DNA from 3 places in the Robertmurraya beringensis genome. Region 1 is predicted to be linked to each of the others. Evidence: predicted binding sites of a transcription regulator. Region 1 holds the regulator's gene; each other region holds the start of a gene.
What was found. The regulator LexA, encoded in region 1, represses DNA repair genes until DNA is damaged. The targets are predictions, from matches to a motif close to CGAACATATGTTCG.

Region 1 (9,983 bases):
CCTACAATTCCAAGTGTTTGTCCCCTTTTCAACTCAAAATGAATATCATGTAGGATGGGTTCTGCTTCGTTCGGATAAGTAAATTGCTGAATCTCATATTGAATATCTCCGCTTGGAGTCACATTTAACGCTGCTTCTTCATCGACAATATCCGCTTTTTCATTTAATAGTGAGATAACGCGATCATAAGAAGCTCTACCTCTTTCAACGATATTAAACAACCACCCGAAGGCAAGCATAGGCCAAATTAATAAGCCTAAATAGGTTGTAAAAGAAACCAACTGTCCAATCGTTAACTCACCATTTATTACATATCTAGCACCAAATGTAAGAGAAAGAAAAAATGAAATTCCTACAATAATAGAAATCGTCGGATCAAACAAGGAGTCCACCCGTGCAACGGAAATATTTTTATCTACTACATCATTGGATTGCTTTCGAAAATCTTCTATATCTTCTTTTTCCTGACCAAAGGTTTTTATCACTTTTATTCCTGTGATACTTTCCTGTGTTTTATCGTTTAACGATGAAAAGGCCTCCTGCGCGAGATGAAAACGCCTGTGTAGTAACGTTCCGTACCAACTGGTTAAAATCGCCATAAACGGCATCGGAATCAAGCTAATTAACGTAAGCTTCCAGCTGATGGTAAAAGCCATGGCAAGAATGACAAAGCCACCTGTAGAAAGGGAATCGACAAAGGTGAGTACCCCTACACCTGCCGTCTGCTGTATCGCTTGAATATCATTGGTCGCATGTGCCATCAAGTCTCCCGTTCTTCTTCTTTGGTAAAAGGATTGTGACATTGAAGTAAAATGATGAAACAATCGATTTCGTAATTGCATGGAGAGCTTAACTGCTGAACCAAAAATCATGATTCTCCAATAATACCTAAGTATGTACATCATTAGAGCAGCCCCTACAAGTAGGAGCAAATATGTCCCTAATATCTTCATCGTTAAGGACCCTTGCTCAATATGATCGACTACAAGCCCAATCACTTTTGGAGGAACAAGCTGCAAAAATGCAACAATTAACAACAGAAGAACCCCAGTAATATATGCTTTTTTCTCCTGCTTGAAAAACCACATCAAATCAATAAAAACTTTCATTCCCCACAACCCCCAACCCTAAAAAACAATTCCTGTAACTAGAATAGTTTACCAAATCTTGTGAAAATAAGGAAGATACTTGCAGTGTTTTGGTATTGTAGTTTAATGAATGGGTGAAGTATTGGTATTTCAACTTCATAATTTAGTTCCTTCGTCCCACTAATTCCTGGAAATCATAGGCTTTAAAATCAAATTTAGTTCCCTCATTCCACTAATTCCTGGAATTCATAGGTCTTAAAATCAAATTTAGTTCCCTCATTCCACTAAATACTGGAATTCATAGGTCTTAAAATCAAATTTAGTTCCCTCATTCCACTAAATACTGGAATTCATAGGTCTCAAAATCAAATTTAGTTCCCTCATTCCACTAATTCCTGGAATTCATAGGTCTTAAAATCAAATTTAGTTCCCTCATTCCACTAATTCTTGGAATTCATAGGTCTTAAAATCAAATTTAGTTCCCTCTTTCCACTAAATACTGGTAACCATAGGCGCTAAATTAGTCCTTCACAATAAAAAACGCCATGATGGCGTTTTCATTGCGTACTATTATTGTTTTTATCGTCACCCTTACCTGGATGAACGGCCTGGTAAATAGCATTTGAAAATTGGTCGACTTCTTCCATCGTTCCACCATGCATCTGGTTGTCTGCACCTAGCTTACTTTTATCCCCTTTAACTGGGTTATGAATGCGTACCATATTTCCCACCTCCTCCTCTATAGGATGGACATTTCCCATCATACTTATCAATATTTAGATAGTGATGGACGAAATCACAATGTCCTGTATAATAGATGAGATAATAATTACAGGGTGAGTGTGATTAGGTGGTTAATGCAATAGGATATGTCACGTTTTTAACATATGAACTAAATCAAAAATTTTCTATTCGAAAGAACCATAATGTAATTAAACTACATAGCTACAAAGAAATTGCTGATCAATATAATAGACCCGCATATGAGGTTACATGTAAATATAGTGTCTACCTACCTGCACATTATGAATGTAAATCATTAGAGGACTATACAGGTAGAGTCTATCCCTTCTTAGAGCATTTTCTTAAAAACATTATTCGAACTGAAGTCCATAGCTTAACTTATAAAGAACCTCCGATAAGGAAGAGGCGAAAAAAGGAAAAAAATTCAGCAGAATAAAAAAACACCTTTTCTGTTTGTTTGTGCAGAAAAGGTGGTCTTTATTTGGGATTGAGTCAATCAAAACATAAGCCTATGTACAGGGCTTGTCCGTGACAAATTACTTGCCCGTTTGCTTGTTCATTGCTGACATCATTTGATTGATTTTCTTCTGAGATGGTTTCATTCCCATTTGCATCATCATCATTTTTAGCATTTGTTCATTGATTGGTGGGTTTTTCTTTAAGTAGCTCATCATGTAACGGCGAGCAATGAAAAAACCTAGTGCAACACCTGCTGCTAAAGCAAGTACGCCTACTAGAATATGCGTCCACATACTAAACTTCCTCCTTCATGTTGTCTATCATACAGTGTACTAAACCAAATGCTATTATACAATATTTGCTGTGCAATTTCTCCTATTTTAAATTAACTTTCTTTCCTTAATTGGTCTGAGCCACCCGTAACGCTCATGTCCGAGGTCAATTGCCAAAAATGAGCTTTCACTTTTACGTAAAACTTCGAAGAAAAGTGTCTCCGCATCGTAACTACCAAATGCATGAATAGTAATATGCTTTTCGAATATCTCTAGTTTGGCAGAGCTTACATGTCCATTTTGAATATAGTATATCCCCTGTTTGTGTTCAAAATCCTGATTTTTTCCTAGTTGTTGAAGAATATATTGTTGAAGGCGAAGTGTCGATAGAGGTTTTGTAATAAACTGGATTTGTTTTTTTAATATATTTTTCAGTTCACCGAAGGATTCATTATACTCAGCAAACAGATCAAAGAACATCTTTTCTCTACCAAAATAATGAGAGGCAAATTCATCATCGATTAAATACAACTGATATGTTCTCACCAAGCTCCTCCTCGTCTGACCAAATAATGTTATTTCTCTCTATTATAAAGAAGTAGAAATAGAACGTTTGTCTTACGTCGTCAAAAACTTCCACTATTTTTGTCGGAAAAAGTCGTAGATCTTGATGCATGAAAAAAAGGCTGTTCTATTTCTAGAACAACCTTTTCAAACTTATAATAGAGCCTTAACTCTAGCAACTACATTTTCTACTGTAAATCCGTATTCTGCCATGATTTTTTCACCAGGAGCAGAAGCACCGAATGTATCAATTCCTAATACTTCCCCTTCATCTCCTGCATAACGATGCCATCCTAGAGATGATCCCATTTCAATAGCTAAACGCTTCTTAACAGTTGGAGGAATAACACTTTGCTTATATTCACGAGATTGCTTTTCGAAGCGATCCCATGAAGGCATACTTACTACTGAAGCTGAAATTCCTTCTGCATCAAGTGCTTTTTGTGCTTCAACAGCTAAACCTACTTCTGAACCAGCAGCAAGCAATAATACATCTGCTTGTTCTTTAGATGCTGGTGAAATAACATAAGCACCTTTCTTAACGCCTTCATATGCATTTTTATCTGTGTCTTTAATGGTAGGTAAATCCTGTCTTGTTAACACTAAAGCTGTTGGAAGATCAGTTGATTCAAGTGCAAGCTTCCAAGCTGCTGCTGTTTCATTACCATCAGCCGGACGAATAACACCTAAGTTTGGCATTGCACGTAATGCAGCAAGCTGTTCAACTGGCTCATGTGTTGGTCCATCTTCCCCAACTGCAATTGAGTCATGAGTGAACACATACGTTACAGGAAGACCCATTAATGCAGCTAATCTAATAGCTGGACGTAAGTAGTCAGAGAATACAAAGAAAGTTCCTCCAAATACCTTTACTCCACCATGTAGAGCCATACCATTTAACGCAGCACCCATCGCAAATTCACGAACGCCAAACCAAATGTTCTTACCTTCAAACGATTCAGGAGTAAAATCACCTACACCTTTAATCATTGTTTTGTTAGAACCAGCAAGGTCAGCTGAACCCCCGATAAATGAAGGCGTGTTCTTAGCGATTGCATTAAGAGCTTCACCTGATGATGCACGGCTAGCAAGTGCTTTTCCTTCAGGATATACAGGAAGATCCTTGTCCCAACCTTCTGGAAGCTCACCTTTAATAGCAGCTGATAACTGTTGAGCAAGCTCTGGGTAGTCATTTTTATAAGAAGCGAACATGTCGTTCCACTCGTTTTCTTTCTTTACACCAGTTTCCACAATGTATTTATTAAATGTATCATATACTTCTGTGGGAACATGGAAATCTTCTTCAAACGTCCATTGGTAAGCTTCTTTCGTTAGCTTTAATTCATTTGCTCCAAGTGGGGCACCATGAACATCTGATTTACCAGATTTGTTTGGTGAACCATAACCGATTACAGTTTTTACTTCAATTAGTGTAGGACGGTGTTGATCACCTTGAGCATCTTCAATTGCTTTTGCAATTTCCTCAAGGTTATTTCCATCCTCTACACGAATGTATTGCCATCCATATGAATCAAAACGTTTTTCAACACTTTCAGAGAATGAACGGTCTAAGTCACCATCAAGAGAGATATCATTTGAATCATATAATACAACTAGACGACCAAGTTTTAAATGTCCTGCAAGTGAAGCAGCTTCAGCAGAAACACCTTCCATTAAGTCTCCGTCACCACAAATGCTATATGTATAATGATCTACTACATTGTAGTTACCTTTGTTATAAGTAGCAGCTAAATGTCTTTCAGCCATCGCCATACCAACTGCCATTGCAATTCCTTGCCCTAGTGGTCCAGTGGTTGCATCTATACCTGGTGTATGTCCAAATTCAGGATGACCTGGAGTTTTACTTCCCCATTGACGGAAGCTCTTAAGATCATCCATCGTTACGTCATAGCCTGATAAGTGAAGAAGACTATACAGCAATGCAGAACCATGCCCTGCAGATAAAACAAAACGATCACGGTTAAACCACTCTGGGTTTTTAGGATTATGATTCATAAAGCGCGACCATAATGTATAAGCCATTGGAGCAGCACCCATCGGCATACCCGGATGACCGGAATTAGCTTTTTCAATCGCATCAATTGATAAAGTACGTATTGCGTTTATTGCTAGTACATCATTTTGTTCAAACATTTTTTCAACCCTTCCTATTCTTTATCTAATAATCCCACTTTTTAATATTATATCTGCTCTACTATTTATACAACAGATTGGCTAAATAAATTTTGAAAAAAACACATATTTTATAATTTTCTGTGTATTCTATCATTTCCTGGTGAATAAATTTAGAAATTAATGTAGTTTTTTGCTATTTTTTAGTTTCTTAAGCTTTTCAGGTGTTACATCCTCGCCCAAAGGATCAATAATTTTTACACCTTCGAGCGTTCCTAGCATAGATGATCGAAATATTTGTAAATATTCACTACGAAGCTTTGACTGCTCCTTTGCTTCCGCTTCTGTTAACCCTTCAGCTTTTGCTTTTTTTGCTAGTTCATTAATTCTAGCGATTCTTTCCTTCGGTAGCATCTCTTTGCTCCTTCACTTTTAGTTTTACCAATAGAAATCATGTTACTAAAAGATATAGTCTTTGACAAGGAAGAAGCGTAAAGAGGTACGAATAACAAAAAATGCCAACAATTTTTATGACTTGTTAGCATTTGGTGAGATATTTTTTAGATGTTTTTCCTCTTCTATGTATTCAAGATATCTTCGATTTACTGTAGCTTTTGAGATTTCATAGCCGAAACCTCTTAAAGTTGCAGCGATTTCCGAAAATGTTAAATCATTGTCTCGTAACCGTACAATCTCTGTTATCGGTACTTCAATACGCTCTCTCCCTGCATGAACACCGTTATTTTTCAGATTTTTCTCTGGTCTGTAACCGTTTTGAACAGCTCGGTTCATTCCTCTTTTAATTTTACTATTATGAAGCTTTCGCTGATATTCCTCTACCATACTTACAATTTGCAATACCATAGAATCCGATTCAGATAATTGTAACTCACCGTTATGTGAGACACTGAAAAGTTTGATGTTATCCTTTAGTATACAATGAAGCAAAGCGATTTTGGCATTTCCTCTACCAAGTCTCGTTTCATCTTGAATAAGGACTGCATCTACTTTCTCATTCTTTAATCGTGAAAGTAGGAGCAAAATACCCTCTCTGTCAAAGTCATAACCACTTGCCTGTTCCTTTATCACTTCAACAACTTCCATGTCGTGTTGTTTTGACAGCTTCAATAACTCTTCTTCCTGTCTTTTTAGAGAAGAGTACTGTGATTCTTTTTCAGTACTTACTCTACAATAGATAATTGCCTTCATATTTCCTCCTAATTCGAAGCAAGCTCTCTAACAGCGGAATCGTTTAATTCTACAGGTATATAGATTTCATCACCTACTAACAATACGTTCCCATTAATATCATTAATTTCTTCTACCCAGGATACAAACTCTGTTTCAGACAAAGCATGCTTATCAGCGTAGTTTTGACAAAGGTCCCAAAGAGTTTCTCCTTCATTAATCGTTACAGACATATATTTTTCCTCAACTGATTCACCACTAGAAATTACTAAAATAATCGACGCTAGGATAGATAAGATAACTAGAATAATAGCATATGAATATTTGTTCCATAAAGTTTTCATGTAAAACACCTCTATTAGAATGTATGTTCGTATTTATGTTATTATTATAGACCGAACATTTGTTTTGTGTCAACAATTATTCGAACTTATGTTTGTATGCACTGGTAGAACATGCTATAATATAGTCAAGATTAACCAATGAGGGGCGGTAAGTATGACAAAACTATCAAAACGTCAGGTCGATATACTAGAATATATAAAAGAAGAAGTTAAGCAAAAGGGCTATCCGCCTTCCGTTCGTGAAATTGGGGAAGCGGTTGGTTTAGCTTCAAGCTCAACCGTACACGGCCATTTAGCTAGACTTGAAAGCAAAGGGTATATTCGAAGAGATCCAACAAAGCCAAGAGCTATTGAGATTCTGGATCTTGATGAGGTGGTAAGCAATATACCAAAATATAATATCGTTAACGTTCCTGTAGTCGGAAAAGTAACAGCTGGTATACCTATAACTGCTATTGAAAATGTTGAAGAGTATTTTCCTCTCCCGGAACGCCTTGCCCCCGCGGATGAACAAGTATTTATGCTTGAGGTTATGGGAGACAGTATGATTGAAGCTGGAATCCTTGATGGAGATTACGTGATCGTGAAGCAGCAGCAAACAGCGAATAACGGAGACATCGTTGTTGCCATGACCGAGGAAGATGAGGCGACAGTTAAGAGATTCTTCAAAGAAAAAGATTATGTTCGTTTACAGCCGGAGAACTCTTCTCTAACACCAATTATCCTACGAAATGTGTCTATCCTAGGAAAAGTTATCGGAGTATATCGTCATATTCATTAATAAAGGAAAGCAAGCATCAATAAATGCTTGCTTTCTTTTTTTACATACAATGGATCAAAGCTCTTTCTTCGACTGAACATTGAGATTATTATTCATAAACGCCACCTCACCATTTACATTCAATCATACAAAGAACCCTCAACACCAGAAAGTGTTGAGGGTTTCTTTATAAGGATTAATACATTGACATGTATTGCTCACGCTCCCATGGATGTACTTGTGTACGGAACATATCCCACTCGATCTCTTTTGCTTCCACGAAGTGTTCGAAGATATGCTCTCCAAGAGCGGTAATCATTGTTTCGTCTGATTTTAAGTTATCTAAAGCAGCAGCAAGTGTAGCTGGTAGATCTTCGATACCAACAGCTTGACGCTCTTCTTTGTTCATAACGTAGATGTTACGGTCAACTGGAGCTGGCGGTGTTAAAGAGTTCTTCACTCCGTCAAGACCAGCAGCAAGTAATACAGCCATTGCTAAGTAAGGGTTAGCAGCAGGGTCAACGCTACGTACTTCTACACGAGTGGAAATTCCACGAGATGCAGGGATACGGATTAGCGGTGAACGGTTTCTAGCAGACCATGCAACGTAGCAAGGTGCTTCGTAACCAGGTACTAAACGCTTATAAGAGTTTACAGTTGGGTTCGTTACAGCTGTAAAGTTAGGAGCGTGCTTAATGATACCAGCGATGAACTGACGAGCAGTGTCGCTTAGTTCTAGGTTTCCAGTTGGATCAAAGAATGCGTTCTTGCCTTCTTTGAATAATGAAACGTTACAGTGCATTCCAGAACCGTTTACTCCGAATAATGGCTTCGGCATGAATGTTGCATGTAGACCGTGCTTACGTGCAATTGTTTTAACAACAAGCTTGAACGTTTGGATTTGGTCACAAGCGCTTAATGCATCAGCATATTTGAAGTCGATTTCGTGTTGTCCTGGAGCAACCTCATGGTGTGATGCTTCAATTTCAAAGCCCATTTCTTCAAGCTCTAACACGATATCACGACGGCAGTTTTCACCAAGGTCCGTTGGAGCAAGGTCGAAATATCCACCGTTGTCGTTTAATTCAAGTGTAGGTTCTCCAGCTTGGTCAAGCTTGAATAAGAAAAATTCTGGCTCAGGTCCAAGATTGAAATCAGAAAATCCTAAGTCTTGCATTTCTTTAATAATTCTTCTTAAGTTGTTACGTGGGTCACCTGCAAATGGAGTTCCATCTGGATTGTAGATGTCACAGATTAAACGTGCCACTTTACCTTTTTCAGCTGTCCAAGGGAAAACCACCCATGTGTCTAAGTCTGGATATAAGTACATGTCTGACTCTTCAATACGAACAAAACCTTCGATAGAAGAACCGTCAAACATCATTTTGTTGTCTAAAGCTTTTTCAAGCTGACTGATAGGAATCTCCACGTTTTTGATAGTTCCTAAGATGTCAGTGAATTGCAAACGAATAAACTTTACATTTTGTTCTTCTGCCATTCTTGTAATATCATCTCTTGTAAACTTAGCCATTTTGTTTCCTCCCTTGAATAGTAAATCTCTTTTTATTAGTGGAAAAAGCGTGACATATCACCTTGGCGCAATGACGAACGATTAAAGCGGCCAGCATGCATAAGCTCTGAGCGCAACATTTTTCGTAACTCATCATCGGACAGATCACGTCTTGCTTTCTCTGCTTCCTTCACCATTTCTTCTGAAAGCACCTGTTGCTCTTTCACAGAAAAAATTTGCTTAATTCCTGCAAGATTCACACCTTGCTCGATCAGATCTTTTATTTCTAAAAGTTGATCAATGTCATTCAAAGAAAACATTCTTCTGTTTCCCTCTGTTCTAGCCGGAGAGATCAATTGGTGCTCTTCATAATATCGAATTTGTCTTGCAGATAGTTCTGTAAGCTGCATCACAATTCCAATTGGAAATAATGGCATGGAACGACGGATATCACTTCCGCTCATTTGTAGTCCCTCCATTTCTCTCTTTCATATTTTCATTATATGAAATGTCAGTTTTTCTGTCAACATAATGTTAGTTTATATAACATGGAATTTTTGTAGAAAAAGAGAAATATTAAAATACCCTACATAATCTACTTAGTTGAGACTAATTAGTTGTTTTTCTGCTAATCGGTTCAACGCAATCAGTATGGCCAATTTCACATGAGAATAAGTTAGTCCCCCTTGTACATAAGCAACGTACGGTGGTCGAATCGGTCCATCGGCGCTCAGTTCAATGCTCGCTCCTTGAATAAATGTTCCCGCAGCCATAATCACATCATCTTCATAACCAGGCATATAAGCCGGGTATGCCGTTACATGTGAATTAATAGGAGAAGCAAATTGAATAGCTTGACAAAAGGCAATCATTTTCTCTTTGTCATCAAACTGAACCGATTGAATTAAATCTGTCCGTTCT
Region 2 (9,983 bases), on a different contig from region 1:
AATCAGCGGTTTCCTTTTTGGAGACTGCTCTTACTCTTTCATTTGTACATCTACAATGCTCGAAAGGGGGACTCGGTGAACCTCCCCAAAATGATCCACAATATGAAGCCTTTGCTGAAACTCATCCCAATAATGGATTTGTCCGATAATTAATTCATGCTTCCGGTAACGATAATGAGTGACCATCACCACTTGATGCTCCTCCATTGCCGTTAATAACAAATGGTTCATCTCCTCCAGCTTTTGTTCATCCATCTCCTTTTCTTTCTCGTAAGAATCCGCTTCCGCCCAATCACGCAATAGCTTTACATGCTCAGGAAGCATCATTGATGTCCACTTGATTCTTCCTCTATCTCGAATCATCCTTGTTCCTCCTTACCTCTTATGACCGCCAACTAGCTTGGCACGATGCTTCGCTGTTCCCGCTGCTGTATACGATACCGCACGTAATAGAGCACCATGTCCATACCGATTGCGGATGCGGTCCACAACATACCCGAGCTCTCGTTCCTTCCAGCCATTCGGTTCAAAAATATTTAACTGATAGTCTGTATCATCACAAATATTGCTAAGGGCGATGGAGATTTTCCGCACCGTTTTTCCTTCATAATGCTCAGCAAATAGACGTAGACAAACATCATACAGCTCCATCGTGACGTTCGTTGGTACTTCAATCGACCGCGAACGGTAAAAGCCGCCACCGAACTCGTCCTGACTATAACCAATGCCGAAACTGATTGTTCGACCTGCTTTCTTATGGGTTCTTGCTCTTCTCGCAACCTCTTCACACATTTCTAGAATTACACGTTTAATTTCTATTTCTTCTTTATAATCACGAAGCAAAATTTGACTCTTTCCAAAGCTAATTTGCCCTTCCATAATAGGTGCTCCAATTTCGGATAAATCCACTCCCCATGCGTGGTGGTACAGTTGATTTCCCATAATCCCAAACTTTTTCTCAAGCTTTTGCAAATCGAAACGAGCAAGCTGACCGACCGTAAAGATTCCCATTCCATTTAATGTTTTCTCTACCCTTCTTCCGATTCCCCACATCTCACGTAAAGGGGAAACATTCCAAAGCTTTGTTCTTACATCCTCGTACGTCCATTCAGCAATCCCCTTCTTTTTCGCTTCCAAATCAAGACAAAGCTTCGATAATAGCATGTTCGGACCAATTCCAATTGCACAGGGCAGCTGAAATTCTCGCTCAATATCATCACGAATCTTCTGTGCAACCGTCCAGGCATCTCCCCATAAATGAAGGGCTCCATCAATTTTTAGAAAGCTCTCATCAACGCTATACGTATGAATAGCTTCTTTTGGAACATAACGATGAAACACCTTCGTAATTTCGGTGGAAATACGTAAATAAGTAGCCATTTTCGGTTCAACTACTTTAATCTTCGGATCCTTTGGAATTTCAAACTTCCTTGATCCTGTTTTAATGCCAAACTCTTTCTTCATCTTCGGGGAGGCTGCCAGCACAATGCTTCCCTCCCGCTCTTTATCACCAATCACCGCCAAATAACACTCAAGTGGATCCAGTCCTTCAATAACGGCTGAACAGCTAGCATAAAAACTCTTCATGTCCACACATAAAATCGTTTGATGGGGCAACTCACTGTAATTAATCATCGTGTTCTCTCTCTCCCAAACATCAAATAGGAACATTCGTTCTCTTTTTAGTATATTCTTATATTAAGCGAATATACGTTCTGTTTCAATGGAAATTTTATTCTCAATTTCTTTTTGTCCATTTTGATAAGTTATAATGGCTAAAGAAGAGGTGTACGGGAATGGAGAAGAAACTTATTTATAAAATGATTAGGCAATGCTTTCAGCAGTACGAGCATGAGGCAAGTGAAGAGGACTATGAGAAATTGTACGAACGGGTTGTTGAAGAGGCCGAAGAAGCTGAAGTTGCTTTGTATGAACTCATTAATGATGTCGTATACGAATACCTAACCAATTAAAAAAATCACCCACAAGGTGATTTTTATTTTTTATCGAAGAAGCCGCCAACAAAGCGTTCAGCGAGACCTGGGATAAGATTATAGATGGTACTACCCATATTCATCCAGCCTGGAAGGTTAAGCTCACGCTTAGGGTTGAGCATTAATTGAATAATTCTTTCAGCAACGTAATCCGATTTCAGCATGAATCGATTCACGTTTTTTACGTAGTTTCCTGATTTATCGGCAATGGAAAAGAAATTGGTTTCTATCGGACCAGGATTCACCGCTGATACGCGTATATTTGATTTCGCAAGCTCTAATCGTAAGCTATTTGAAAATCCTAATACTGCATGCTTCGTAGCCGAGTATCCACTGGACTTGGGAGTGGCGAGCTTTCCCGCCTGTGAGGCAATATTAATGATATGACCTGAATGTTGAGCTATCATTACAGGAAGAACCTCTTTCGTACAAGCCATTAAACCGAGGACGTTCACTTGAAACATTTTTTCAATATCAGCAAAATCGGCCTCATGGAAGGAATCAAACACGCCAAACCCAGCATTGTTTACGAGAATATCGATATGGCCAACCTCTTGTTTAATCTGTGAAAACACCTGTTGAACCTGATCAATATCACCTACATCCAATTGAAAAAACAAGGGACTCCCACCCGTTTTTCGGCTAATTTCTTCACTGATTATTTGTAGCTTGTCAATGGAGCGAGCTACAAGAATAGGCCGTGCTCCACGCTCAGCCGCCATAAGTGCTACCTTTTCTCCAATCCCTGACGAAGCTCCTGTAATAACAATATGTTTCCCTTTTAATTTATCCAATACAATCACCATCTTATCTATGTAGCATTAAATATAACTTACCACAAACCCTTTGAAAAAAGCTAAAAAATCATGCATACGTATTAACTACCTCGATTAGCCTTCTTACTCCTACCCTTAGCTGTTCTTCATTGGCGTAAGAATAACTTAAACGAAGCGAAGAGGAAAATCCTTGTTGTAAAGGGTCACAAATCAATCCAGGGACAAAGGAAACCGAATTCTCAATCGCTTTTTGCAGCAACTGATCTGTTGGAAGGGGGTCAGGAAGCTGAACCCATAAATTTAAGCCTCCATCGGGACTTATCCAGCTCCAATTCGTCTTCTGTAATTCTTCCTCCATAATTTCCTTACGAATTTGCAGAGCGATTCTAAGTTTTTCTAGGTGCTGCTGCAGCCGAGGTGAGGAAAAATAGTGAAGAAAGATTTTTTGATTAAGTAATGGTGAGCCATTATCGGCAAGCCCTTTAACCGTAAGCAATCCATCCTTCATGGCAGGTGGAACAACACAAGCTGCCACACGTAGTCCAGGTGAAACATATTTGCAAAAGCTTCTTACATAGATGACGACACCAGCTGTATCAAATGTATAAAGAGGCGGTGGTGGTGCTTTTTCGAAATAAATATCGTGATACGCATCATCCTCAACAATTACACAATTGTATCGTTCAGCTAGTTCCACTAACTTCTTTCGTTGTGCCGTTGGAACCGTATACCCAGTTGGATTATGAAAAGTTGGATTCACATAAAACAATCTGGGTTTATATTGTTTCATAAGCATTTCTACTTTCTCTAAATCATAACCATAAGGCTGAATATCGATCGCTATCAAATGGGCATCCTGGCTTTTAAAAATATCAATTGCAGCGCTATAGCTTGGGCGCTCAAGCAGCACCGTATCTCTTGGTTTGATAAATAATTGAGAGATCAGATGGAGTGCTTGCTGAGAGCCTGAAGTGATGAGGATATCATCATGGGAAAGATGCGTTTTATAACGTGTAATAAAATAGGTCGCCAAGGTATCACGCAGCTCCATATCCCCTTGTACGGTAGAATATGTGGAAAGCACCTTAGGATACAAATCAAAAACCTTTTTAACATAATCTGATAGGAAATGATTAGGCAATAAATTAGGATCAATTAATGCTTGGGAAAACTGATATTGAACGCTTTGTTGGTGTATCTCAGATAGAGTATATGTTTTCTCATTAGCTCGAAGCAAAGAGTGACCATCTATAGGGGATGTAGAACTTCCTTGAACATAATAACCAGATTTATCTTTTACAAATACCTTTCCTTGTTGCTTCAGCATTTGATAGGCTTTGTAAACGGTCAACCGGTGAACGTTCATTTCCATTGACAATTCACGAATCGACGGAAGCTTGTCACCAGTCTTCCAGTCCGAACGCTCTATTCTTTGCCATAAATACTCATATACTTCCTCAAAAAGGTATTTTCGCTGTTTATTCATTAAAGACACCCCCTTATGATTGTTGATTGTAACATAATTTACCTTCATCTGTTCTGTTCATCCATAACTGTTCTATTCTGCTAGCGGTATGATTAGTCGCAAGGAGGAATGGAAAATGATTATTTTATTTTATTTACTCATGTGCTTTATCTTTGGAACCACCTTTTTAGCGATTAAAATAGGGGTCGATGCAGGAATACCACCGTTTTTCGGTGCTGGTGTTCGATTTTTCAGTGCCGGGATTCTATTATTTCTATTTATGAGGTGGAAGGAAAAGGTTTCTTTAAAAATTCTTTTTAGAAAAGAACTCTTTTTCACAGGGGTGGGGTTAACATTCGGAACTTTCGCCACATTATATTGGGCAGAACAATACGTTTCTTCAGGGGTAGCAGCGGTTCTATCGGCAACTGGACCGATGATGATTTTAATCATATCCACAATATTACTAAAGCAGAAAACATCTTTTACATCCACGATAGGATGTATAATTGGTTTGGCTGGCGTAATCGTGTTAATTTTACCGAGCATTTCTTTAAACGTACATTTCTTATGGATCATGGGATGTCTAGCAATCGTCTTAGGTGAAGTCTTTTATGCTTCAGGTACAATTTATACCAAACGGGTGAAAGAGAAGATCATTGCTTCTCCCCTTGTATTAAACGCCGTTCAAATGATGTACGGTGGTTTACTTTTATTGCTACTGTCTTTGATAACAGAGAAGGTTCAACCCTTAACTTTGGTTCACACGGCATCTATTGGTTCCCTAATATATCTAATCATCATTGGATCTATGATTGGACATAGCCTTTATTATTGGCTTGTGACAAAAACGGATCCTGTGTTCCCTTCCACATGGCTATATATTTCACCGCTTATCGCAGTGGGATTAGGTGTCACCTTCTACCATGAAGAAATGACATGGTATACCGGTATTGGTGCCGTTACCATTTTATTAGGGACGATTTTAGTAAACTACTCTGCTTTACAATCTCTACTATGGAAAAAAACTCTTTTCCCAAAAAGGGTAAAATGATGCTCCTTACCTATATAGGAAGGAGCCTCATTATCATTATAAGATTGCACTGTAAATAAAGGTGTCCTTTACCTTTGTGGCTTTTATTTTCTTACCATCTAATAAATAGTCTAACTGTGCGATGGATTCAGAAATGGTTAGCCCCAGCTGTCTCTTGTAGACGGAAGGAAATAGACGTTCACATATTTGAAAAGCGGTCATAGATTCCCGCTCCAGCCATTCCTTCACTTGCTCAGCGCGTAAAACTTGATGAGATAGTCGCTTTTCAACCAGACCATGAACATCTGTTATCTCTTCACCATGTCCCGCATAAGTAAGACGAATAGGAAAGGTAAGAAGCTTCTGTAAGGAATCATTGACTTGCAACTGTGGCTTTGGACGTTCTCTCTCTCCTGGGAGCGGAGGCTCGAGAAGTGGATTCGCTGAAATATGCGCCAATAAAAGATCTCCCCCAATCAGCACCCCATCCTTTTTACGAAATAAACCGATCTGACTTTGGGCATGACCAGGCGTTTCAATGACCGTCCATTCAGATAATCCGATTGGAACATCCCCCTCTGAAAGCGTACCTGTTAACGATCGGTTGCAGGAAAACAAAAGCATTTGTTTCATTCCACCGATAAAAGGATCATAATACTTGTCCGGAATGCCACATTCCACAAACAGCTGCCGATAAAAAGAGTCGTAGTCATGATAAAACTCTTCGGTTCGATTTAGCCAGCGTTCATTGTTAGCATGTCCATAAACCTCTAAATGAGGAGAAAACCAATCGAGCAAGCCTGCATGATCCGGATGATCATGGGTCAGTATGACTTGTTCGATATCTGTTAGCTGGAGACCTAGTTGAGCCAGTTGATTTTGAAGCGATATAAATGCTTGCTCCGTATTTGGACCTACGTCTACTAATGTCAAGCGTTCCCCCTTTATTACATACACGTTCACATCGCCGACTGGAAAAGGAGTAGGCAAAACCAGTTTTGCAATTCCATCACGCCATTCTGTCATATTCGAACTCCTTGATTATGAATGTTATATAACAATAGTACATAAGTATATTTTACCCAACGTTATCAAGGATGTCATTATTTTCATATACTGTTTTTTGAAAAATTTGAAAAATCGGGCGGTATTCCCTCTTGACAGAAAGGCTTGTTATCTTGCATAATCACTAGTAAATCATTTAGAGCGTTAAAGTGGCAATGAATAAGACCAGTACGTGGCAAAAGACGAAAGAGAGTAAAGCTCACCGGCTGAGAGGCTTTACCGTCCCTTACCCACCGAACCTACCTTATGAGCTGTTAGGTAAACCTAACCGTGTTCTCCGGCGTTAACGGATTTGAGTTTCATTTATGCGTGAACGCGTAAAAATGAAAATGAAGGTGGTACCACGGAAGCTAAGACCTTTCGTCCTTGTTAGGATGAAGGGTCTTTTTTGTTTTTATAAATGGATTTTTAGGAGGAAGAAACGTGGAGAAAATAGCGATTATCGGAGCAGGATCAATGTCAGAGGCATTAATTGCGGGGATTGTGGAAAATCAATTAATTAGCCCAGAAAAAATATGGGTGACCAATCGCAGCAATGCAGATCGACTGGCAACACTTCACGAGCAATACGGCGTCAGCTCCACGTATGATCATCGTGAACTATTGGAAGGAGCAGACATGGTTCTACTTGCGATGAAGCCAAAGGATGCTGCAGCCTCCATTGAACAAGTACGGCATTTATTAAAGTCAAACATGTTGATTGTCTCTGTTTTAGCAGGTGTCTCAATGGATTCGATTGAATTACTCTCACAAAAGCAGCTAGCAATCGTTCGCGCGATGCCTAATACATCAGCAACAGTAGGCCTATCTGCCACAGCAATTGCTGTCAATGATAAAGTAGATGACGATCAAAAAAGAAATGTGCAAATGCTTTTTGGTACAGTGGGAATGACAGCTTTTGTAGAGGAACACCAATTAGATGCCGTCACAGGCTTATCCGGTAGTGGCCCTGCATATATCTATTATTTGATCGAAGCGATGGAAAAAAGCGCCGTCGAAATAGGCTTAGAGCGAGAAATGGCCCAACAATTAATTGTTCAAACCTTAATTGGTGCCGCACAAATGGTAGCCAAGACGACTAAAACGCCACAGGAGCTTCGCCATGCGGTTACAAGTCCTGGAGGAACAACAGAAGCAGGTTTAAAAGTACTTGCTGCTCACGGGGTTCAAGAAGCGTTTGTGGAATGTATTAAAGAGGCGACAGCTCAGTCAAAACGGATGGGGAAGGCGATTGCAGAGCAGATGGAAAGTGTTCAGAGGAGTTTGTGAGATTTTTAAAATCAGGTACCACTTCGTTGGTGGTATCTGTTTATTGTTTACACACTCCACATGACTTGGATGTTGCCCTTTTGTGGAAGAAGAAAAAAGGACCGCCACAGCAAATATTTTAATGCAGTAAAACACCAAAAACACCTGCCTCGCTTTACATCTCAGGAGGTCCAGGCGTTTTTTATAGGTATTGGGTCTACTTATATCTGTTTAATATTTCTTTTGGAATATGACAATAATCATTTGGACATCTAGCTAACCTATCTTGATGTTCTTCTGCACTTCTCACATAGTTTGTAAGAGGTAATACTTCAACAACTATAAGGTCATAATCATTTCTCTCACTAAGAAACGCCTTAGCCTCTATTAAGTGCTCAGGCTTTTCACTATACACTCCTGTTCTGTATTTCTTACCAACATCCTGTCCTTGTTTATTCAAACTGTACGGATCAATAATTTCAAAAAAATATCCCATTAATTCCTTGATCGTTACAACCTTCGGATCAAATCCTGTTTTTACACATTCGGCGTAGCCATCATAATCACTATCAAGTGTTTGACTTGTTCCATTAGCTCTTCCCGCTTCTGTAAACTTAACTCCAGGTAAAGTTTTTATAAAAGCTTGTACTCCCCATAAACATCCACCTGCAAAATATACTATTTCCATATTGACTCTCCTCTTTGTTTAAACACCCAAAATTTTCATTCTAAATAAATAAAAAAGGAAAAAACTGCTGTTACTATGATACGGCTTATTCAAATTACTTTTTAAACACCTTCGGATAAATAATAGTATTCAATAAAAAGGGCATTAATCCTTCTAGAATCAATTCACCTGTTACTTAACACGGCTATCCGAGAATAATCTTTTTTTAGGATTTATCCCCTCTGCATTATACAAGACAAGCTTGAAAGGTAACTTTTTATAAACATTTTAAAAAGATCAATAATAATACACCAAAAGAATATCGAAAACTCCTAAAATCAGGAATTTGAGGTTACTGGTAATTTGAGGTTTTGAAAAGGAGATTTAGAATGAATCGAGTTTTAGGTCTGGATGTTTAAAAGGTAAGAAGAACAAAAGTAACAGTGAAATCGTTGGAGGTTTACAGACAAAGGCGGCTTCTTTGAGAGACTAACTTGAACCATAATACAGAACCAAAATTAGCATATGAATTACTCAAACCCTATAGCTTGAATTTTTTCGTTGTATTACCAACACTGTGTATAGAAAGCTAGTAAGAGAGAAAACTAATTTTAAGTATTTAATTTTTTTAAGGGTGGGAGCATATTTGGGGGTAAACGTACTGTGGATTACATTAGCGTTTTGTGTTGGTTTAATTATCCTAAATGTGCTTAATACTGTTCTAGTGGAACGGATGAGTAGTGATTTGGCTTTTGCTATTACTGGGGTGGTACTTCTTGTTAGTGGTATGGCCTATCTTGTAACTTGCGGAATTATGCTAGAAGCGTTATAGGGGGCAATTGCTCTTAGTAGGAGTTCTGTATTTGCGGAACTCCTTTTTTATTATAACTTAGGGGATTCCATTAGAGAGTATTTGATTGGTTCTTTCCTATAGAACAAGTATAATCAAAACTGTAATATAACTACTTACAAATAAAAGGGTGTTTTGATGTCCTTATTTCTAATGGTGTCTTCCTTATTAGCTATCAGCATTGTAGTTTGGCTTCTGATCTTTATTGATGCAAAGATGGGACTACAGAGAATCGATCGTCTCGAAAACGAACCAGCGTCTAAGGTCGGTCCTTTAGTGTCTATTATTGTTGCGGCACGTAATGAGGAAAAAGGAGTAAAAGAAAGCCTACAAAGTCAAATTTCGCAGAGTTATGATCGTTTGGAATGGATTTTGGTGAACGACCGATCAACCGATCACACTCCTAACATTATGAACGAGATTCAGTCTGAAAATAAAAATATAAACGTGATCCACATCACAGATCTTCCACCAGGATGGTTAGGGAAGAATCACGCGATGTATGTTGGAGCAAAGCAAGCAAGAGGAGAACTTCTCTTATTCACAGATGCAGACGTGATCTATCACAGAGATGCAATCGCAAAAGCCGTTCATTATTTTATGACACATGAACTAGATCACTTAACAGCTGCTCCTAATTTACGAGGGCAGCGATTATGGTTGAATAGCTTTATTGCCTTTTTTATGTTTGGTTTCTCCTACTTTAAACGTCCTTGGCTTGCGAATCATCCTCGTTCCAAGGTGGGAATAGGAATTGGAGCATTTAATCTAGTGAGGAAAGATGCTTATGAGAGGTTAGGAACTCACGAAATCATTAAAATGCGTCCGGATGATGATTTAATGCTTGGAAAAAAGATGAAGGAAATGGGATTCAGACATCGAATG
Region 3 (9,983 bases), on a different contig from region 1:
TACTTTGGCCGTCATTCCCGTTGCGATAAAGCCTGGTGCCACTGCGTTTACATTGATTCCTTTACGCCCAAGCTCCTTGGCCCATGTTTTTGTCATACCAACCACGCCCGCTTTGGTGGCAGAATAATTGGTTTGACCCACATTCCCATATACCCCAGAGACGGACGAGGTATTAATGATTCTCCCTTTTCCGTTAGAAACTAAAATAGGAAGCACGGCTTGTGTACAATGAAATACCCCAGTTAAATTAACATCAAGCACTTGCTGAAAATCTTCTACCGCTAACTTCGATAGCATCGCATCACGAGTAATACCAGCGTTATTCACTAGAATATCAATCCCACCAAAACGACCCACTACTTCCTCCACCATTGCATTTACACTATCACGATCAGCTACATTTACTTGAAAAAAAGCCACTTGATACCCCTGTGCCTTTAATTCCTCTGTCTTTGTTTCTCCTAAGGTGGCATCGTAATCTGCTAAAGCCACCTTTGCTCCTTCTTTCGCAAACAAGCTCGCTGCGGCAAAACCAATTCCGTTTGCCGCCCCCGTAATGATTGCTACTTTCCCCTGTAATCTCATACTTTTCCTCCTCAGTTTAAAAACTCTATATTTTGGCATCGCTTTCATTTTATTCATGAACTTTGCCCGCCGAATTAACCCTTTACTGCAGGGGGAATTAGTTTTGTTTGTATAACAGGGGCAAACCTTTTCATCTTCATCCCTCCTTCTGTTGATTATCGGTCCTTTAATCTGATCTTTTCCGGCTCACTTACATTCGTTTCAACACGGTTGAGACGGGCCTCAATCCTTTTTCCTATAAACCAAAGTAAGACAATAACAAAACCAACGATCGCTGTACGTATGGGTTGAGTAATCAATGAATGTATATCGTAGCCAACAAAGCTAATCGTAAAAATCATGACCATTTTCCCTGTCAAAACAGCTAGCATATATTGAGCAATACTTATTTTTGATAGGCCAGCTACAATGTTCACAACAGCTGATGGTGTAAAAGGAAAGCATAAAAGTAAAAACAGTGGGCCAAATCCATGGTTCTCCACCCAAACCATGAGTTTTTGAACTTGAGGGTGCTTTTTTAAAAAGTTCAATATTCTCTTTTGACCAAACTTCCTGACCAAGAGAAAAACGATTAGTGCCCCACCTGATGCACCTATCCAAGAAAATAAAAATCCAAACCATAATCCAAAGGCACTCGCATTTGCCATCACAAAAAGGAAAAGTGGTAAAAACGGAAGGAACGCTTCTAGTAATGGAAGTAATATTCCCGGTAATGGCCCAAAGGAACGGTATTTTTCTATTAACTCCATAATATTTTCAAGAGTAAACCAAGCTTTGATTAATTCTACATCCATTACTTAATCTCCTCACGTAAATAAGCTGCATATTATTCTAACATGGTCCTTTTTCTCATATTGTACACCTCCTAATTAAAAAAGAGAACGAATTCGCCTATTTTATGACAAAAATACCCACAGGACTCGTTTCCCATGGGTATTTACTAGATTATTGAATATATTCTTTAAACCATCCAAGAATATGGTTTAGTCTCTCGATTCTTAAATTAGGCTTCCCGCTTCTTGATAACTCATGATTGGATTCAGGGAAACGCACGAATTTCGTTTCCTTTTTACGATGCTTTAACGCAATGTATAACTGCTCAGCCTGCTCGATAGGACAACGATAATCCTTTTCACTATGCAGAATAAGGAGTGGTGTTTCTATCCTTTTTACATAGGCGAGTGGGGAATGCTTCCACAAGGTTTCTAAATCCTCAAGCTCTGCTTTTATTTGCCATTCATTAAAGTAGTACCCAATATCACTTACTCCATAAAAACTAATCCAGTTTGAAATGGAGCGCTGAGTAACTGCCGCCTTAAACCGGTTCGTGTGTCCAACAATCCAGTTTGTCATAAAGCCGCCATAGCTTCCGCCCGTAACCCCTAGTTTGTTTTCATCTATAAAGTCAAACTTTTTCAATGCAAAATCAACCGCATCCATTAAATCTGCATAGTCTCTTCCACCATAATCTCCACGAACCGCATCAACAAATGACTGCCCGTATCCGTGACTGCCTCTTGGATTAATAAATAAAACGGCATATCCGGCTGCAGCTAGCATTTGAAACTCATGAAAATATGTATTGGCATACATAGCATGAGGTCCACCGTGAATTTCTAAAATACACGGATATTTTTCACCCTCTTTAAATGATGCCGGCTTCATGATCCAACCGTGTAACTGCCAGTCATCTGTGGATGTAAATTCAATTTCTTCCACTTCAGCGAGGACGACCTCCTCAAGAAATTCTTTATTTACATTTGTTAGTTGTTTAAGATCTCCCGTTGGTACATCCAATAGATAAAGCTCTCCTGGCTCGGTTGGTTTACTGATTGCAACGACTGCTTGATTCACTTGTCCACCCGTAGTTGCACCATACACATGCTGCTTATCAAGCAATGCCGGATACAGCTCACCTTCTACCGAACCGTAGTATAGAACGGTATTTCCATGATCAGTTGCCAAGAAATAAAAACTCGTACTGTTTTCTCCCCAAAGCACGCCCGGAGTTACTACCCCTTGATGAAAATCTCCGATTGCTAAGTCTCCAACAAGCAAGTCTGTGCCTTCCGTTAAGCAAGATAATGTTTCTCCCTCAACATCATAAATCCAAAGCTTGGTCAAAGTTGCATTCTTAAATTCTCTTTCGTGACCAAACAGTCCGATATATTTTCCATCCGGAGAAAAGCTAGCACTGCCAAAATAACCTGTACCTTCTGTCACTTTTCTTAGCTCTTTTGTTTTTATATCTAATAAAAAGAAATCATTTATGAACGAAAAATCTGCATCTTCGCTTAGATCCGCTGATACTGCAAGTGTATTTCCATCTGGAGACCAGCTTTGTAAATGGATATCGGCATTTCCCGATGTGATTAGCTGTACTTCTCCACTTTCGACGTTCACGATGGCCACCTGTTTTACTTTTTCATCTAGAAAACCGGCTGCATCCGATTTATACTTCATCTTCTCTACTACTAATGGCTTTAACAGTTTTGGATTTTCTTCACTTTTCTCTTCTTTCTCACTCAGTTCTTCCCCTGGTTTTAACCCGGTAGTAAAAGCGATTTGTTTTCCATCAGGTGACCAAACTGGATTACTAACTCCATGAGCTATGCTAGTAAGCTGTCTCGCTTCCCCACCCTTTTTATGCAGTATGTATATCTGTCCCTTCCCGCTTCTCGTTGAAACGAAAGCTACCTTTTCTCCACATGGTGACCATCTTGGAGAAAAATTCCGCTCCGTACCAAAAGTCCATTGAACAGGATCCGATTCTTCCTCTACATTCATGTAGTAAATATTTGAGACATAATCATTTTTCTTTTCATCAATTGCAGTTTGAATATACACTAGGTCTTGTCCATTGCTAGCTAGCTGAGGGTCTGCTACTGATTTTAATTGATACAAGTCTTCTGCCACTAACGTTCTTTTACTCACCCATATCATCTCCTTCATATTTACTTATTTATTTCGATAGCTGAAATATTATTCCTTCTAAAAAACTTATTTTTTCTTTTTTCTTTTCATAAACTAACGCACAACAACACTTGAAATAAATCGTTTAAGTTAGCATCTTGCCTTTCCCTCTTGAATCGTATAAAATAAAATAGAACAAACGTTCTTATTTTAGTCTGAAAGGTTCGATAAATATGACTAGAATTCCACCAGAAGAAAGAAATATGATTGAGCAAGCCATTTACTTACCAATGGTCCTTACCGTTCTAAATCGTGACATTCAAAGTATTAACAAAAGTACCATTAAGTTAAAGGAGCCCTATCTTCATTTGATTGAAGAAACCATGAAGATCGTCCAAAAGGAGCTTAGTGAGATTAAGCGCTATATGAGTAAAAATAAAATGAAAGTATACCAATCCAATCACGACGAAGCGTTTACGATGTTTACCTTTCTTTATAAAGGATACGAAGAGCATCATAATTATTTTAATCCAAGAATTCGAAACAAAGTCCAAGAACTGCTTGAGTATTATTTATTTAAGCGAGAAAATAACAAAACAGAAGCATAAAGCTGCTCCTGTTCATATTGATTTAATGCCCGTAATTTCCATAATCCAGTTGGTTTTCTGACGCCCTCATCTTTTTACCAAAATTCACATACATGGTTCTTGTATCCTCTAGACGTTTTCCTAACTTCGATTGTACTAGCAAGGTTCTTGAGATTTGGTTGTGAAAAGAGTTATAGGAAATTGGAATATTCATAACTTCCTTGTTCGTGAACATGACCGTCGTCTCACTTTTATCACCCTTTTTATAATCGACGATATGCTCATGAGCAAGCCAAATACATTCCGAATTATCGGGGGAAGTGGTTGGGAAAAAGTAGATGTAATTTGTAGGGGAAACAGGAATGGGGACCTTATGGGTAATTCCAGTGAGCTGTCTAACTCCGTCCTTTCTACCTTCATAACTTGATCCAAAAAACTGACAGCTTTTTCTTATGATTTCAATAGGCTTAAAAGGGGAAAGACAGGTATCATCTGTTTCATATACCTTTGAATATGTTTTGCACCCATACGTGGTAGGCATAATCACCATCGTAAATGGGTTAATTTCGTACTCCTCTACCAGATTTCTTTGATGCTGCATTCTCATTCTTTCATCTCCTTATGACAATTCTGATTCACCTCCTATCATATCAGCTTGAATTAAAACAATATCAAATTTTGTAAAAAATTCGGAATTAGTTCACAATTGAAACTTGAACTTTCTAAATTTTTTAAAAATTCTGTTGATAATTTCTATAAAGTTAAATATAATATGAAAAAGACATCAGAGGTGATTTCAATGAAAGAAAAATCTTATACAGAGCTAATGAAATCCAGTGCCATGAATCGCAAGAAAGCGAAGGAATCATTTGTGTTAGATTTGTACGTTGAGATGCTGCTGTCAGAATCATTGTTAAAAGCGGAAAAAGAAAAACTAACAAAACGAATTGATCAAGCCATTGACGAAAGAAACAGATCAGAATTTTTTAAGCTATCAAATGAATACAAGCTGTTGACCAAGAGATTTGGGACTTAAGAAGAAAATGGGGCTCCTTTAAAGGGCCCCATTTTCTTCTTATTGCTGATTTCTTTGCTCAAGTTCATATTCTTCTATTCTTGTAATCCGCTCAAGCATGGTTGGATGACCATATCGGAAGATTTTTACAAGTAGAGGCGGATTTACCTGACTAAGCCCCGCTTTTGTAAGCTCCTGGAATGTTCCAATCGCTGCCTCTGAATTCTGAGTCATTTCAATTGCATAGCGATCCGCACGCATCTCTTGATATCGTGACACTGTATTTGAAAATGGACTTGATACATACATCAGCATCGATAACAGCAATAGAAACAGTGGAAGCGACGCAATATCGTTAACTGCAGAAATTTTTAATGCCTCACCCCATCTGCTCACAATCGCTCTCATTAACCTCGAAATGATATATAGTCCGAGCAAAGAGAACACCAAATACCCAGCAATTCCAATATACAAATGCTTTTCCACATAATGTGCCATCTCATGAGCCATAATAAATAGAATTTGGTCTTCGGTTAATCGATTAAGAGTCGTATCCCATAGAACAATTCTAGAATTAGATCCAATTCCTGTTACATACGCATTGAGCGCATTCGTCTTTTCTGCCATATTTACTTCAAATACATGCTCCGCAGGAATTCCAGCCGAATTCGCTATATCAAGGATCTTAGTCTCCAGCTCCTTATTTTTAAGAGGATAGAAATCATTGTACAATGGATCAATCACTACTGGTTGTAAAAACATCATAAATAAAGTGAATGGTATGGAAATTAACCACCCATAAAACCACCACTTCTTACCGCTCTTTCTCATTAACCAATATAAAACGGATACTATGAGAAACAAAGTACCGTAATTTATCCAAAAATCGATTAACTCGTCCTTCATCCAAGACGAAAAGGATTGGGTTGAAATATTGTATTTCTTTGAGAGTGAATAGCTAACATAGCTTAATGGAGTCGTTGCTATAAAGGCAGCTACAGACAACCAAATTAAATAAATTGCTTGCTGAAGAATCCGATATTTAGCCGATTGTTCCGACCATCGCTTAAACGTCTTAGATAAACCAAACAATAATATAAGCAAATAAAATAACCACTCAATGGGGGTCGAAATAAAAAACAAGAAGTTGCGAATTTTCGAGTATTCCTCTGTTAACATTAACTCTCTTTCATTTAAAAAAGTAGCAGGATCTGCCTTCGTTCCCTGATATTCAAACGGCAAGCTTGATTGTGAAAAATAAAATAAGTACCAGTAAAAAAAGAGTACGTATAAACAAAAGGCAAGCACACCGTACAAGCCAATTTTCTTAGCCAAAAAATATCTCCCCTTTCCACCTTGTCCAATCCTTTTGTACTTATTTTAGTAATAAAAATAGGATTTAGAACCAGTAATTACTGTATCCCAAAAGATAACAAAAAAACTGTTCCTCCAGGAGAAACAGCTTAGAAAAAATAGGAATACACCGTAAGTACCGTGATTGAGCCAATAACGACTATTATTACATTTGCACCGAGAAAAGCGGCTATAAACGCGGCTGCAGCCCCAAAAAGTCCATACCAAAGATCCTCTTGAATAAATAATATGCCCGGGAATATTAGTGCCCCTAGTGTTGCATATGGTACGTTTTTCAAAATTCCTTGCAAAAATGAGGGTAATTCTTTTCCTTTAAACAGCACGAAAGGAAGCATTCTTGGAATATAAGTGACTAATCCCATTCCGACAATCATCCATAGAATCTCACTTTTCATGTTCCTCTTCTCCCTCCCGTCCCCGAAGTGTTTGCACAACTTCCACAATTACAGCTGATAGCAAAGTCGACGCGACAATGGACCAACCAGTAGACAGAACTTCTGTCATCGTAAATATTGTGTTAAAACTCGCCGCTATTACCGCTAAAAAAACCACCTTCACGCTTTTCTTCATCGAAGGAACCACAAGTCCAATAAACATCGCATAAAGAGCAACAGACATACTTTCTTGAAGAGTCTTAGGTAGTGACGCACCAATTACATGTCCTAGACCGGAATTAATGACCCAGCTCGAATATGAAACGGTAATGACTCCAAACAGAAATCCAGTCGAAACCTTGCCATCTTTTAATGCGGCAACAGAAAACGTCTCGTCTGTTATTCCAAAAGAATAAAGCATTTTAAGTGAAGTCCCTTCCTCTTCTACTTTTTCATTCAAGGAAGCTGACATAAGAAAATGTCTGATGTTTACAATAAAAGTTGTTAATACAATCTCAAATACTCCTGTACCAAGCGTGAGCAAGCTAAGTGAAATATATTGAGAGGCACCGGCAAACACAATAATACTCATTAGTACGGTTTCAGTCACTGTAAGTCCGGTTGTTTTTGCAAGCAAACCAAATGTTAACGCAATCGGGAAATAACCAATGCCGATCGACAATCCTGCTTGTATTCCTTTTCGAAATTCACTGTTACTTCTAACAGAAACCACTTCTTCCAAAAAAATCACCACCCATATCTACGAATCTACCAAAATATACATAAAACTGGAAACTCAGGTAACGAATATTATACCTGTACAATAAATATCCATCAAGAGACACAAAAAAGAAAACACACAGAGAGTCTCTCTGATGTGTTTTCTATACAAGCACTGAACGATCACTACTCATTTTAGAACCACGGATACGCTGGAATTCCTCAAGAAGCTTTTCAACCGTTAGTTTTGATTTTTCCTCTTCAGTTGCTTCGAAAATAATTTGACCACTATCCATCATAATCAGTCGGTTACCAAGATCAAGTGCCTGTTGCATATTATGGGTTACCATTAACGTTGTTAAGTTTGTTTCATTCACGATATCTCTAGTTAAGTTTGTAATAAGCTCTGCTCGTGATGGATCAAGAGCAGCTGTATGCTCATCTAAGAGAAGGATTTTAGGATCAGTAAAGGTTGCCATCAGTAAAGATAATGCTTGGCGCTCCCCTCCTGATAGGAGTCCAACTTTCGCCTGAAGACGATTTTCAAGCCCAAGATGCAGTGACTCTAATTTTCCGATAAAAAACTCTCGGCGTTTTTTGGTCACTCCTCTGCTCAATCCTCGTGAAGATGCTCTTGAATAGGCAATGGCTAAATTTTCTTCGATCGTCATAGATGGAGCTGTTCCTGCCATTGGATCCTGGAACACGCGACCAATGAGACGAGAACGTTTATGCTCTTTCATGGTAGTAACATCCTGGCCATCAACCTTCACTTGGCCAATATCAGGAAACATTTTTCCAGAGATAAGGTTCATAAGAGTTGATTTCCCAGCTCCGTTACTTCCAATCACAGTGACAAAGTCTCCCTTATTCAAAGACAAATTGACATGATTAATGGCAATCTTTTCGTCAGGTGTGCCTTCATTGAACACTTTATAAATCTGATTTAGCTGCAGCAAGCTGTTCACCACTCTTCTCTATGGAGTTATTTTGTCTTGATGATGATTCAAGCAGGCGTTTTTTCTTTCGTTGTCTTTCTTTTTGCTGATTAACCAGCTTAGGTACAACAAGGGCAGAAACAACAATAATCGCAGTAATTAACTTCATATCTCCCGTTTCTAAAAACTCTACTCGTAACGCCAACGTAACAATAATTCGATATACGATCGCACCACCGATGACAGCGAAGGTCGCACGAACAATACTTTTAGCTCCAAAGATTGCTTCACCGATAATTACCGATGCCAAACCAATGATAATCATACCAATACCCATTCCAACATCACTAAATCCGTTGTACTGAGCAATCAGTGCACCCGCAAAAGCAACAAGAGCATTTGATAAACCTAAACCGATTACTTTTAATGTATCCGTGTTAGCAGAAAAGCTTCGAATCATCGTTTCATTGTCACCAGTCGCACGCAAGGCAAGACCAATATCTGTCTTTAAAAATGCATCGATCAATCCTTTAATAATAAATGCTAGGATGAGCATAAAAAGCAAAATTCCCCATGTTTTTGGAGTATAGTCGGCTAATCCTATAGAAACAAACAACGAGCCGATGGTCTGATCAATATTTAAATTCGTCCAAAAATCCGAAATCTTTGTAATAACCGTTTCCTCTGATAAAAGTGGAACGTTTGATTTCCCCATAATTCGCAGGTTAATCGAATAAAGAGCAATCATCATTAAAATCCCAGATAATAAAGGATTGATTCCTCCTTTTGTATGAAGAAGACCCGTCAAGCAACCGGCAATAAAGCCTGCAACAAGTGCAGCCAATGTTGCGATAAAAGGATTCGCTCCAGACACGATCATTACAGCTGCAACTGATGCTCCCGTAACAAAACTTCCATCCACCGTTAAATCAGGGAAGTCTAGTATTCTAAAAGACAAGTACACACCAAGCGCCATAAGTGCGTAAATGGCACCTGCCTCTACTGATGAAAAAATCGCTGTAAACATAGATGCTTCTCCTTTCTTAAATACGGAAGGGCTTCAAGGAATAAATCCAGAAGCCCAAACCAATATTCATTAGTCTACAAGTTCCGCAAGTTCTTTCCATTCGTCCTTTATTTCAATACCCATTTCCTTTGCAGCTGTTTGGTTGATTAATAGCTTTAGGTTTTGTGGATACTGAACAGGTAATTCTGATGCCTTCTTTTCACCTTTTAAGATTTGCGCAGCCATCGCTCCAGCTTCATAGCCGATATCACCGTAGTCAAAGCCAAATGCTGCAAAACCACCGCGTTTTACTGAATCTAGCTCTCCTACAAACAACGGTAAATCTTGGTCATTCGCTACTTGAATAACAGACTCTAAAGCAGAAACAACTGTGTTATCAGTAATGATATAGAACATATCAGCCTTACCGATTAATGATTCAGCTGCTTGCTTTACTTCAGAAGAAGTAGA

Region 2: ACFFHF_RS21535 (Y-family DNA polymerase) is a predicted target of LexA. The motif match lies at 1,704-1,717, and genes of this name have one in related genera.
Region 3: ACFFHF_RS07465 (YhjD family protein) is a predicted target of LexA. The motif match lies at 3,691-3,704, and genes of this name have one in related genera.

What each region holds. Positions count from the first base shown of each region.
Region 1 covers NZ_JBHLUU010000016.1:113,351-123,333, forward strand. Annotated here, with positions in the region: gene ACFFHF_RS04880 (ABC transporter transmembrane domain-containing protein) at 1-1,109, opposite strand, end outside; gene ACFFHF_RS04885 (hypothetical protein) at 1,646-1,810, opposite strand; gene ACFFHF_RS04890 (YneF family protein) at 2,369-2,584, opposite strand; gene sirA (sporulation inhibitor of replication protein SirA) at 2,672-3,109, opposite strand; gene tkt (transketolase) at 3,281-5,281, opposite strand; gene ACFFHF_RS04905 (DUF896 domain-containing protein) at 5,441-5,674, opposite strand; gene ACFFHF_RS04910 (YneB family resolvase-like protein) at 5,789-6,469, opposite strand; gene yneA (cell division suppressor protein YneA) at 6,478-6,792, opposite strand; gene lexA (transcriptional repressor LexA) at 6,947-7,573, shown strand; gene glnA (type I glutamate--ammonia ligase) at 7,749-9,083, opposite strand; gene ACFFHF_RS04930 (MerR family transcriptional regulator) at 9,119-9,526, opposite strand; gene ACFFHF_RS04935 (methionine gamma-lyase family protein) at 9,662-9,983, opposite strand, start outside.
Region 2 covers NZ_JBHLUU010000124.1:93,764-103,746, forward strand. Annotated here, with positions in the region: gene ACFFHF_RS21530 (YolD-like family protein) at 31-363, opposite strand; gene ACFFHF_RS21535 (Y-family DNA polymerase) at 376-1,635, opposite strand; gene ACFFHF_RS21540 (YqzH family protein) at 1,797-1,973, shown strand; gene ACFFHF_RS21545 (SDR family NAD(P)-dependent oxidoreductase) at 1,997-2,800, opposite strand; gene ACFFHF_RS21550 (aminotransferase class I/II-fold pyridoxal phosphate-dependent enzyme) at 2,859-4,256, opposite strand; gene ACFFHF_RS21555 (DMT family transporter) at 4,372-5,289, shown strand; gene ACFFHF_RS21560 (MBL fold metallo-hydrolase) at 5,326-6,294, opposite strand; gene proC (pyrroline-5-carboxylate reductase) at 6,757-7,602, shown strand; gene ACFFHF_RS21570 (peptide-methionine (S)-S-oxide reductase) at 7,799-8,269, opposite strand; gene ACFFHF_RS21575 (hypothetical protein) at 8,895-9,080, shown strand; gene ACFFHF_RS21580 (glycosyltransferase family 2 protein) at 9,237-9,983, shown strand, end outside.
Region 3 covers NZ_JBHLUU010000022.1:79,242-89,224, reverse strand. Annotated here, with positions in the region: gene fabG (3-oxoacyl-ACP reductase FabG) at 1-585, opposite strand, end outside; gene ACFFHF_RS07475 (TVP38/TMEM64 family protein) at 741-1,379, opposite strand; gene ACFFHF_RS07470 (prolyl oligopeptidase family serine peptidase) at 1,531-3,528, opposite strand; gene ACFFHF_RS07465 (YhjD family protein) at 3,732-4,106, shown strand; gene ACFFHF_RS07460 (competence protein ComK) at 4,129-4,692, opposite strand; gene ACFFHF_RS07455 (IDEAL domain-containing protein) at 4,885-5,121, shown strand; gene ACFFHF_RS07450 (M48 family metallopeptidase) at 5,161-6,435, opposite strand; gene ACFFHF_RS07445 (branched-chain amino acid transport AzlD family protein) at 6,564-6,869, opposite strand; gene ACFFHF_RS07440 (AzlC family ABC transporter permease) at 6,859-7,590, opposite strand; gene ACFFHF_RS07435 (ABC transporter ATP-binding protein) at 7,733-8,527, opposite strand; gene ACFFHF_RS07430 (ABC transporter permease) at 8,502-9,533, opposite strand; gene ACFFHF_RS07425 (ABC transporter substrate-binding protein) at 9,603-9,983, opposite strand, start outside.